2 regions of the Halomonas sp. DP4Y7-1 genome follow, and region 1 is predicted to be linked to the other one. Evidence: predicted binding sites of a transcription regulator. Region 1 holds the regulator's gene; the other holds the start of a gene.
The links. The regulator sigma-54, encoded in region 1, starts transcription at its own class of promoters, with help from an activator protein. The targets are predictions, from matches to a motif close to TGGCACNNNNNTTGCTNT.
Positions count from the first base shown of each region.

Region 2: the regulator sigma-54 is predicted to act here: its motif matches at 2,987-3,004, upstream of KUV72_RS02525 (nitrate reductase).

Region 1 covers NZ_JAHVKS010000004.1:125,049-130,287, reverse strand. The annotation lists gene lptA (lipopolysaccharide transport periplasmic protein LptA) at 1-221, shown strand, start outside; gene lptB (LPS export ABC transporter ATP-binding protein) at 221-946, shown strand; gene KUV72_RS09535 (RNA polymerase factor sigma-54) at 1,139-2,551, shown strand; gene hpf (ribosome hibernation-promoting factor, HPF/YfiA family) at 2,732-3,040, shown strand; gene ptsN (PTS IIA-like nitrogen regulatory protein PtsN) at 3,047-3,529, shown strand; gene rapZ (RNase adapter RapZ) at 3,753-4,634, shown strand; gene KUV72_RS09515 (HPr family phosphocarrier protein) at 4,637-4,906, shown strand; gene KUV72_RS09510 (hypothetical protein) at 4,970-5,239, shown strand, end outside.
Region 2 covers NZ_JAHVKS010000001.1:618,428-623,666, forward strand. The annotation lists gene KUV72_RS02510 (NAD(P)/FAD-dependent oxidoreductase) at 1-660, opposite strand, end outside; gene KUV72_RS02515 (CmpA/NrtA family ABC transporter substrate-binding protein) at 886-1,944, opposite strand; gene KUV72_RS02520 (ANTAR domain-containing response regulator) at 1,941-2,555, opposite strand; gene KUV72_RS02525 (nitrate reductase) at 3,154-5,239, shown strand, end outside.

The sequences.
Region 1 (5,239 bases):
TGGTCAAGGGCTGGGGCAAGAAGGTGGTCTACCATGTTGCCGAGCGCCGCATGGAACTCATCGACCAGGCGGAATTGCACAAGGCCAATGACACCTTCGACGGTGCCTACCTGGAGTACTTTCTGGATCGCCGCGTCGTCCAGGCTCGCTCCAGCGCACAGGGTGTCGACGGCCAGCAGCGCATTCGCATGACCCTCGAGCCGGAAAGCCAAGGAAACTGATGAAGACTCTCCACGCTCGCCATCTGGCCAAGAGCTACAAGAAGCGCCGCGTCGTCCAGGACATCAGCCTGTCCATCGAACAGGGCAGCATTGTGGGCCTGCTGGGCCCCAACGGCGCAGGCAAGACCACCTCCTTCTACATGATCGTCGGACTGGTCAGGGCGGATGCTGGCACCATCAGCATCGACGATGACGACCTGAGCCGCGCGGCCATGCACCAGCGGGCACTGGCGGGTATTGGCTACCTGCCCCAGGAAGCCTCCATCTTCCGCAAGCTGTCCGTAGCCGACAACATCATGGCGATCCTCGAGACCCGCAAGGACCTCGACCGGGACGGTCGCCAGGCGCGCCTTGAGCAACTGCTCGAAGACTTCCATGTCAGCCACATTCGCGACAACCCGGGCATGAGCCTGTCCGGCGGGGAAAGACGCCGGGTCGAGATCGCCCGAGCCCTGGCCACAGAACCCGCCTTCATTCTGCTCGACGAACCCTTTGCCGGGGTGGATCCGATCTCCGTCGGCGAGATCAAGTCGATCATTCGCCAGCTCAAGGCTCGTGACATCGGCGTCTTGATCACCGACCACAACGTGCGCGAGACGCTGGACATCTGTGACCGCGCCTACATTGTCGGCGACGGCCAGATCATCGCCGAAGGCAGTGCCGAGTCGATCCTTGCCAACCAGCGCGTCAAGGAAGTCTATCTCGGCGAAAACTTTCGCCTTTAGCCACCACGGGCGCTGCCGGGCCGCTATGTTGGCAGGGTCTTCATGGCGCCCGCTCGACCTTGCACTGACGCGCATGCGGGGCACTGCAAGCCCTGCGCGCCACCCCCTGCCCACAAGTTGGCAAGAAGCTTGCATGGTACCTGACCCGCCGTTAGGGTAAGGCTTTTCAGCTCCACGAACGGAAGTCACATCATGGCCCTCAAGGCGTCACTGCAGCTGAAGATCGGCACCCAGCTGACCATGACCCCTCAGCTGCAACAGGCTATTGGCCTGCTCCAGCTTTCCACGCTGGACCTGCGCCAGGAAGTCCAGCAGGCGCTCGAGGCCAACCCGATGCTCGAGCTGGAGGATGAATTCGGCGAGCTGCAGGTCAAGGACAGCAAGGACGACGACTGGGCCGACGAGATCCCCTCCGAGCTAACGGTCGACAGCGACTGGTCCGATACCTATCAAGACCTTGGCACCGCCCCGGCCGGCAGCGCCGAGGCGCCAGACTTCGAGCGCCAGGCCAGCGGGCAATCCCTGCATGGCCACCTTAGCTGGCAGCTGGCCCTGCTGGACCTCAATGATAATGACAGGCGCATCGCAGAGTGCCTGATTGACGCGGTCAACGGCGATGGCTACCTGGTGGGACACCTTGACGATATCGCCCAGGGCCTGGCCGATGACGACGCTGCTGCCCCGCCCCTGCAGGACGTGGCGTCGGTGCTGGCCAGGCTGCAGCAATTCGAACCTACCGGTGTATTTGCCCGAGATTTGCGCGAATGCCTGCAGCTGCAACTGGACAGCCTGCCCCGTGACACCCCCCTTCTGCCCCAGGCGGGAAGACTGGTACGCCAGTTTCTCGAGGCGCTGGCCAGCGGTGATCGTCGTCTGCTGAAGCGCCGCCTGAGCCTGACCGAAGAGCAGCTGGACGATGTCATCGAACTGATCCGTGGCCTCGACCCTAGGCCTGGCAGCCAGTACGGCGACAGCGACAACGACTATGTCATTCCCGATCTGGTGGTCCGCCACACCGAAGAAGGCTGGCGCGTCGAGCTGAACCCTGAGGCGATGCCACGCCTGCGCATTCAACCCGACTATGCGGCGTTGATCCGACGGGCCGACAAGAGCCAGGACAACCAGTTTCTGAAGGACCACCTGCAGGAGGCGCGCTGGCTGATCAAGAGCCTGGCAAGCCGCAACGACACCCTGTTGAGGGTCGGACGCGAAATCATGGAGCGGCAGCTCGACTTCCTCGAGCAGGGTGAAGCCGCCATGAAACCGCTGGTGTTGGCAGACATTGCGGCCAAGGTCGAGATGCACGAATCGACCATCTCCCGGGTGACGACCCAGAAATTCGTGCATACGCCACGGGGAGTGTTCGAGCTCAAGTATTTCTTTTCCAGCCAGGTTGGTCAGGATGGGGATGCCCATTCCAGCACTGCCATACGCGCCATGATCAAGTCGCTGATCCAGCAGGAGCCGCCTCGCAAACCGCTGTCTGACAGCAAATTGGTGGAGCTGCTCGCCGAAGACGGTGTCAACGTCGCCCGACGCACCGTCGCCAAGTATCGAGAAGCGATGAATATTCCCTCTTCAAGCGAGCGCAAGCGCCTGCGCTGAGCCCGGCCAGAAGGCTCGAGACAGGCGAAGAGCAGAGTGCGTAGCGCAGTTGCATGAAAAGCGCAAGCGCTTGAAATATCGCACGACATCTGCGTCTTAATGCGTAGAAGCAGGGGGGTTTGCAGGATCGGAAAAAGGGTTACAATCGAGCTACCACCCGCAAGAGCAAGGAGCCTTGTCATGCAAGTCAACATTACCGGCCACCACGTCGAATTGACCGATCCCCTGCGTGACTACGTACAAGAGAAGCTCGCCCGTGTGGAGCGCCACTACGACAACATCACCAATGTGCAGGTCACCCTCTCGGTGGAGAAGGAGCGCCAACAGGCTGCCTGTACGCTTCACGCTGCCGGTGCAGACCTGCATGCAGAAGCCCAGGACGGCGACATGTACGCCGCCATCGACGCCCTTGCCGACAAGCTGGACCGCCAGCTCGTCAAGCACAAGGAAAAATCCCAAGCCCGCGCCCAAGGCGCCGGAATTCGCTGACCTCTCATGACATTGGATGCCATTCTCCCCCCCGAGCGCACGCTATTTGACGTCCCGGGGGGCAGCAAGAAGAGGGTGCTGGAATTTTTCAGCACCTTCATTGCGCAGAACACACCAAGCCTGGATAGCCAGGAAGTCTTCAGTCGCCTGATCGGCCGCGAACGTCTGGGTAGCACCGGCATCGGCAATGGCGTGGCCATTCCGCATGCTCGCAACCCTCACTGCAAGGCCCCTATCTCTGGCTTTCTCAAGCTGGCAGAGCCGATTGATTTCGACGCCATCGACGGCGAACCGGTGGACCTGGTATTTGTCTTGCTGGTGCCTGAGGAAGCGGATGATGCTCACCTTGCCCTGCTGGGACAGGTGGCCGGGGTCATGAATGACGCCGATACCCGACATCGCCTGCGCCACGCGACGTCCCAGCGCGAGCTGCACGAGCGCTTGCAGGAAGCGATTCGCCAGCAAGCCCCCGGCGACGCCACGACCTGACGGCACACGCCGAAAGCGCCTTGATCCTATGTCTTGATGGCGCACGCCTTGCCTGGCGCCTAGAAGAATGGCGCCTCGCTAACAGGGGCCTCGCTGATTAACCTCTAGCTGATTACCATCTAGCTAGATAGCACGCTCTGATCGAGCGTGATCTGGCTGTCACCGCGCGGTGACCGCCTGACACCTACTGCCCTCTTATCGCCCCCTGCCAAGGAGACAGGACATGCAGCTCGTGATCATCAGTGGTCGCTCTGGCTCGGGAAAGTCCGTGGCGCTTCAGGCTCTCGAAGACCTGGGCTTCTATGCCATTGACAACTTGCCAGCGACGCTGCTGGGGTCACTGGTCGAAGAGCTGGAGAATGGACATTCACAGCGCATTGCCGTCAGTGTCGATGCGCGCAATCTGCCCGAGGCGCTGGAGCGTTTTCCCGCGCAGCTGACGGCGCTGAAGCAAGGTCCCATCGACTGCCAGGTCGTCTATCTCACCAGCGACGCGCGGATTCTGCTGGAACGCTATTCCCATACTCGACGCCGTCACCCGCTGACCCGCAATACCGACATGACCCTGGCCGAGGCCATCGAGTCCGAGCAGAAGGCGTTGTCTGGCATTCGCGACCTGGCAGATCTGATCATCGACAGCTCCCGCCTGTCCGTACATGAGCTGCGTTCACGCATCGCCGAGCAGGTGGCCGATCATCGCAGCGGCCAGCTGAGCCTGACCATCGAGTCCTTTGGCTTCAAGCGTGGCGTGCCCCCTGACGCCGACATCGTGTTCGACGCACGCTGCCTGCCTAACCCCTACTGGGAGCCATCGCTGCGGGATGCCAACGGCTGCGATCAAAGCGTGATCGCCTTCCTTGAGCACTATCAAGACGTCGCCGACATGAAGCGCGACATCCTGACCTGGGTGCGCAACTGGCTGCCACGCTATCAGGCCAGCCAGCGCAGTTATCTGACGGTGGCCGTAGGCTGCACCGGGGGGCAGCATCGCTCGGTCTATCTGGCCGAGAGCATCGCCGCGGCGCTGGTCGACGACCACCCGAGAATACGCCTGCGCCACCGCGAGCTTGGCCAGCAACGTCGTCTGGACAGCGGGGCACAATGAGCGTGGCCAGACGCGAGCTGACCCTTACCAATCGCCGCGGGCTGCACGCTCGGGCGGCCACTCGCCTGGTCACCTGCTGTCAGGCGTTCGACGCCTCCGTGACCGTGCACCACGGTCAGCGCTGTGGGGATGCCGCCAACATCATGTCCCTGCTGATGCTGGCGGCCCCCTGCGGCACCGTGCTGACCCTGGAAGCAGAAGGTCCCGACGCCGATGCAGTGCTCGACGCTCTTGAGGCCTTGTTCGTCGCACGCTTCGACGAAGACGCCTGAGGCCCTCGGCCACTGCGCTGACCCTGCCCTACCCTCCGATTTCGCCTCGCTTCAAAGGACATCATGCAGCTTATCCAGACTGGCAAGTATACCGAGGTCCACTACGACCCGGACCAGGATGCCTTTATCAAGACCTTCACACCCAAGGCGAGCGATCGCTGGCGCTACCGCCTGGGCATTCGCCGCTACCCGGGACACAACTTTCGCTACGTAGCCCGTCGCCTGGAGCGCCTGGGAATCGACACGCCCACCATTCTTGACGCTCAGCGCTACCGTCTGGTCACCGCCAACGTCCATGGTGTGGCGCTGAAACAGCTAGTACTCGATGATCCC
Region 2 (5,239 bases), on a different contig from region 1:
CTGACCGAGTTCGGTGGCCAGCATGCTGGCGGCGACAGCGTCCAGCTGACGGTTCATGACCCGCGATGAGCGCTGCACAACGCTAACCTGCATGCCTCGCCCGGCAAGCCCTGCCGCTGCCTCAAGGCCAAGCAGACCGCCGCCCACGACCACGGCGGTGCCGCCGGCTTCAGCGATGGCCGCCAGCCGGGCAGCATCGTCCAGGTCACGGAAGCCATGCACGCCTTCAAGGTCGATGCCGGGAATCTCGGGCATGGCACTGCGTGAGCCCGTGGCCAGCACTAGGTGGTCATAGCACAGTATTTCACCGTCATCGCACTCGACGCGCTGGCGTCGACGGTCGATGTTTACCACCCGGGTGCCAAGGCGCTGGCCGACGATCGGAAAAGTGTGGTCATCGAGCGACAGAGCCATGCTTTCGCGCTCGATGTCTCCGGCAAGCCAGCTGGAGAGCAGTATGCGGTTGTAGGCGGGGTGGGGCTCGGCGCCGATGAGGGTGATATGGCTCGGTGCCCCGGAACGTCCCTTGAGGCGTGATACCAGCCGATGCGCGGCCATGCCGTTGCCGATGATCACGAGGTGACCTGTCGTGGGGTTTGCCTCAGTCGAAGGGGATACGGTGCTGGGATGTGCGGTATCCGCTTGCGTCTTGCTGGACATGGTAAAGGCTCCAAAAACGCCAAAGACGTCTCTCACTCCCCCAGCATTGGGGGGTGAAGAGACGTCTTTGTCTGAGTCGATGCGATCGCCGTTGATCGCGGCCGGCCAGGGCCGGTGTCATGTCAGTGAGTATCCAAGTTTCGTGCCGGGATACGCGGTTCTTCTTTTTTTACAACGTCTTGCTAAAAGATGAGGGCGCGTGGTGCAACACCACGACGGAGAGTACTACGGGGTGATGGCACTTGGTTGGTGCAACGCCTCGTCGTGATGCACGCTGCTGTAGCAGGTCTCCAGCGTGACGTCGTCCAGCTCCCTCCCTCTGGCCATGAGCAGCGGTTGGAGCCGCTCGGCCATGCCGTAAAAGTCGCTGGGGTGAGGGCGCAGGCCTTCACTCAGCAGAGGATAGCCGGGAGCGCAGCCCACGGGCAGTTCGTCGAGATGAGCGACCGCCTCATCCAGGTAGGGGGGCAGTGCCAGCCATTCCAGCGCCTGGCGGCGGGCGCCTGCCGCGCTGTCCAGCCAACTGGCGGCGGCCCGCAGCGCACGGATGAGGGCGGCCAGCGTGTGGGGGTAGCGACGCGCCCAGGACGCGGTGACGCCCAGCACCTTCTCGGGATGGCCCGGCATCATGTCCGCGCCGCTGGCGATGACCTTGCCGACCTGTCGAAATTCGGCCTGGCTTCCCCAGGGCTCGCCCACACAGAACCCATCGATTTCGCCCTCGCGCAAGGCGTCCACCATTCGGGGAGGCGGCAGCGCGACCAGCTCCACCTCGCTGTCGCTGTCGATAGCGCCGAGGGAGAGCCATTCACGGAGCAACAGGTGCTGGCAGGAGTAGGGGTAGACCATGGCCAGCCGAGGCTTGGCCAGACCCCGGGTCAGGCAGTCGCGCAGGGCCAAGGCGGAGCCTTGCGGGCGGGGCAGGTCGCTGCGCACATCCAGCGCATTGGCCAGCCGCTGGGACAGCACCAGGGTATTGCCCTGGCGGCCCAGTACCATCGCGGCCAGCGTTTCGCATGGCGCCCGTGACAGACCCAGGCTCATGGCCAGGGGCATGGGCGCCAGCATGTGGGCACCATCGAGGAGTCCGGCAGCGACCTTGTCGCGCAGTGTCGACCAGGCGTTCTCTCGTGACAGGCTGACATCGAGGCCCTGCGCGCTGAAAAAGCCGCCTTCCCTGGCGATGATCAGCAGTGCCGCGTCCAGCAGCGGGACGAAGCCAAGGGTCAATCCTGCGAGCTCTGGTGCGCTGGTCGATGGCTGAGTGGCCTTCCCTATGCTCATGATCCCTGCTCCAGTGGTTTGAGAATATCGATGACGTTCTGGGCGACCTGGGCGATGCGCTGGCCGCGGTCCATGGCCAGCTTGCGCAGCATCCGGTAGGCCTGTTCTTCATCGCAGCTCTGGTGCTTCATCAACAGGCCCTTGGCCTGTTCGATGCGCTTGCGGTCGGCCAGCTGATTGCGAGCCTTGTCGAGGTCTCTGCGCATGCCCTGAAAGGCCTCGAAGCGGGCGATGGCAACCTCGATCACGGCCTTGACCCGGTTGGCGGCCAGGCCATCGACGACGTAGGCGCTGACCCCCGCCTTGACCGCTGCCTTGAGGGATTGCGGATCATGCTGATCGGCAAAGAAGACCACCGGCCTGGGATTTTCCCGTTGCAGCAGGGCCATGCTCTCCAGGGTGTCCCGGTCGGGGGATTCCATGTCGATAATGACCACATCGGGCTGATGCTGGCGCACCATGTCATTCAGGCTTGCCGGACTCGATAGCCGGCAGACGACCCGATGGCCATCGTTGGCCAGGGCCTCTTCGACCATGGCCGCGCGCACGATCTCATCGTCGACCAGCAGCACACTCAAGGTGTCAGGTTCAGGCATCGGCATAGAAGGCATGGCTCTTGTCGGGCGCTTGATAAAGGTAACGGTGTGGGTGGATGCACTGTGTGGTGGCAACTTGCCTCTGGTGTCAGCTGACAGCTCAGGGCGGCGTCTAGGCTTCGCTGGCGGCAATATGTGTTCCACCTGGTTAACTATCTTTTTTAATCAGAGTGATAGCGATGCACGGCTACGGTGCGCCGGGGGGTGAAGGGATGGGCAGGCAGGCAAGGGGCACGAATTGCACCGGATGGGTGCGAAACAACGCTTCGCGGTGAACGTCGTGGTGCATGGCCGCCTCGTTCAGCCCCATGCAATGCCCTGGCGGGCCCAGAGCGTGAGCCTTCACGCAACAGCCAGGCGGTCGCCCTCGGGCGGAGCGGAAAGCCGGTGTCACCGGGCGCACCTGCCCTGGCTGCCGGCAACCTGGAAGGGGGTTCCTGCCAAGATGGCACGAGGTTTGCTTCTGTAGTGGAAAGCGCAGACATCGGACAGCGACAGGTCTGCGCGCAACGGAAATCCAATGTGGGGTTTCCTCGGCAAAGACGCCCATTCAGCTCCTGGCCATGCCAGGCGCTGAGTGGGCGTTTTGCGTGATGGCTCACAGGAGAAGGGGATGACCCAGACAGATCATGACGGCGCGCCAGCCCAGCCAATCCTCGACCATGGCGACGGCAAACAGGCAGGCACGCTGACCACCTGTCCCTACTGCGGTGTTGGCTGCGGTGTCGCGCTGAGTGCCAAAGCGGGGAGCGCCGTGGTCGAAGGCGATGCCTCTCATCCCGCCAACTTCGGGCGTCTGTGCGTCAAGGGAACCGCGCTGGCAGAGACATTGGGCCATCACGGCCGCCTGACGATGCCGCGGGTCGATGGTCACGAGACCCGTTGGGAGCAGGCGTTGGATACGCTCGCCGAGCGCCTGCTCAAGATACGTGAAGCCGCGGGGCCAGGTGCCATCGCTGGCTATCTGTCGGGACAGCTGTTGACCGAGGACTACTACGTCGCCAACAAGTTGTTCAAGGGGTTCATCGGTACCCCGCACCTGGATACCAACTCACGTCTGTGCATGGCCTCTGCTGTCGCCTCCTACAAGCGGACCTTTGGTGCCGATGCGGTGCCCTGTAATTACGAGGATCTCGAGGAGGCGGAGCTGGTCGTGCTGGTGGGATCCAACCTGGCCTGGAACCACCCGGTGCTCTACCAGCGGCTGCGGCTGGCCAAGTCGCGTAATCCCCTGTTGAGGGTGGTGGTCATCGACCCACGCGTCACTGACAGCTGCGAGGTCGCCGATCTTTACCTGGGACTTCGCCCAGGCTCGGATGCGGCGCTGTTCAACGGGCTGCTTGCGTGGATGGCGCGCCATCAGCGACTGGACAGGGTGTACCTGCAGCGTCATACGGATGGCAGTGACGAGGCGCTGAAAGCGGCCTTGGTCGATGCTCCCGATATCGATGCGGTCGCGGCGGCGTGCGACCTGGACCCTGAGCGCCTGGAAACCTTCTACTACTGGTTTGCCACTCAGCTGCATGTGGTGACCCTCTACTCCCAGGGAGTCAACCAGTCGACCAGCGGTACCGACAAGTGCCAGGCCATCCTCAACTGCCACCTGGCCGGCGGCAAGATTGGGCTGCCCGGGGCGGGACCGTTCTCGATCACTGGGCAGCCCAACGCCATGGGCGGGCGTGAGGTCGGTGGCCTGGCCAACCAATTGGCGGCACACATGGATTACCACGCGCCGGGCGCGAGGGAGAGGGTGGCACGCTTCTGGTCGACTCAGACGGTGACCGCCACGCTGCCCGAAGGTCCAGGCTACAAGGCGATCGAGCTGTTCGAGGCGCTGGAGCGGGGAGAGATTCAAGCGCTATGGATTATCGCCACCAATCCTCTGGTCAGCCTTCCCGATAGTGATCGTGTTCGCGCCGCCATCGCCCGCTGTCCGCTGGTGATCGTGTCCGAGTGCATGGAGGATACCGAGCTGGTGGCGCTGGCGGACATCGTTCTTCCGGCCAGCGGCTGGTCGGAGAAGGACGGCACCGTGACCAACTCCGAGCGGCGCATTTCACGCCAGCGTGGTCTTCTTCCGCCGCCCGGAGAGGCGCGCCATGACTGGTGGATCCTGTGTCAGGTGGCCGCCCGCCTGGGTCTGGGGGAGGCCTTCGCCTACACCCATCCGGCCGAGATATTTGACGAACATGCGCGACTGTCAGGTCTCGACAACGACGGTCAGCGCGCTTTCGATATCTCGGGCCTGGCGGGACTTACCCGGCAGCAGTACGACGCCTTGGCACCCATCCAATGGCCGGTCACCCGCTCCGCTCCGCGGGGCACGCCGCGGCTGTTCGAGGATGGTCGCTTCTTCACCGAGACCGGCCGAGCTCGGCTCTGGCCGGTCTATGCCAAGGCGCCACAGCAGACCACCAGCCAGCAGTTCCCGCTGCGCTTGAACAGCGGCCGAGTGCGTGATCAGTGGCACACCATGACCCGCACCGCCCGAGCCAGCCGGCTGATGAACCATCGTGCCGAGCCCTTCGTCGAGGTGCATCGTGACGACGCTGCAGCACTGGGCCTGGTCGATCAGGCATTGGCGTCGATCCGTTCACCCACTGGAGAAATGCGGGCTCGTGTGCGGGTCGCCCCTGGCCAACGCCGCGGTGAGGTGTTTGTGCCGATTCACTGGACCCGGCGCTTCAGCCACTCGCCTC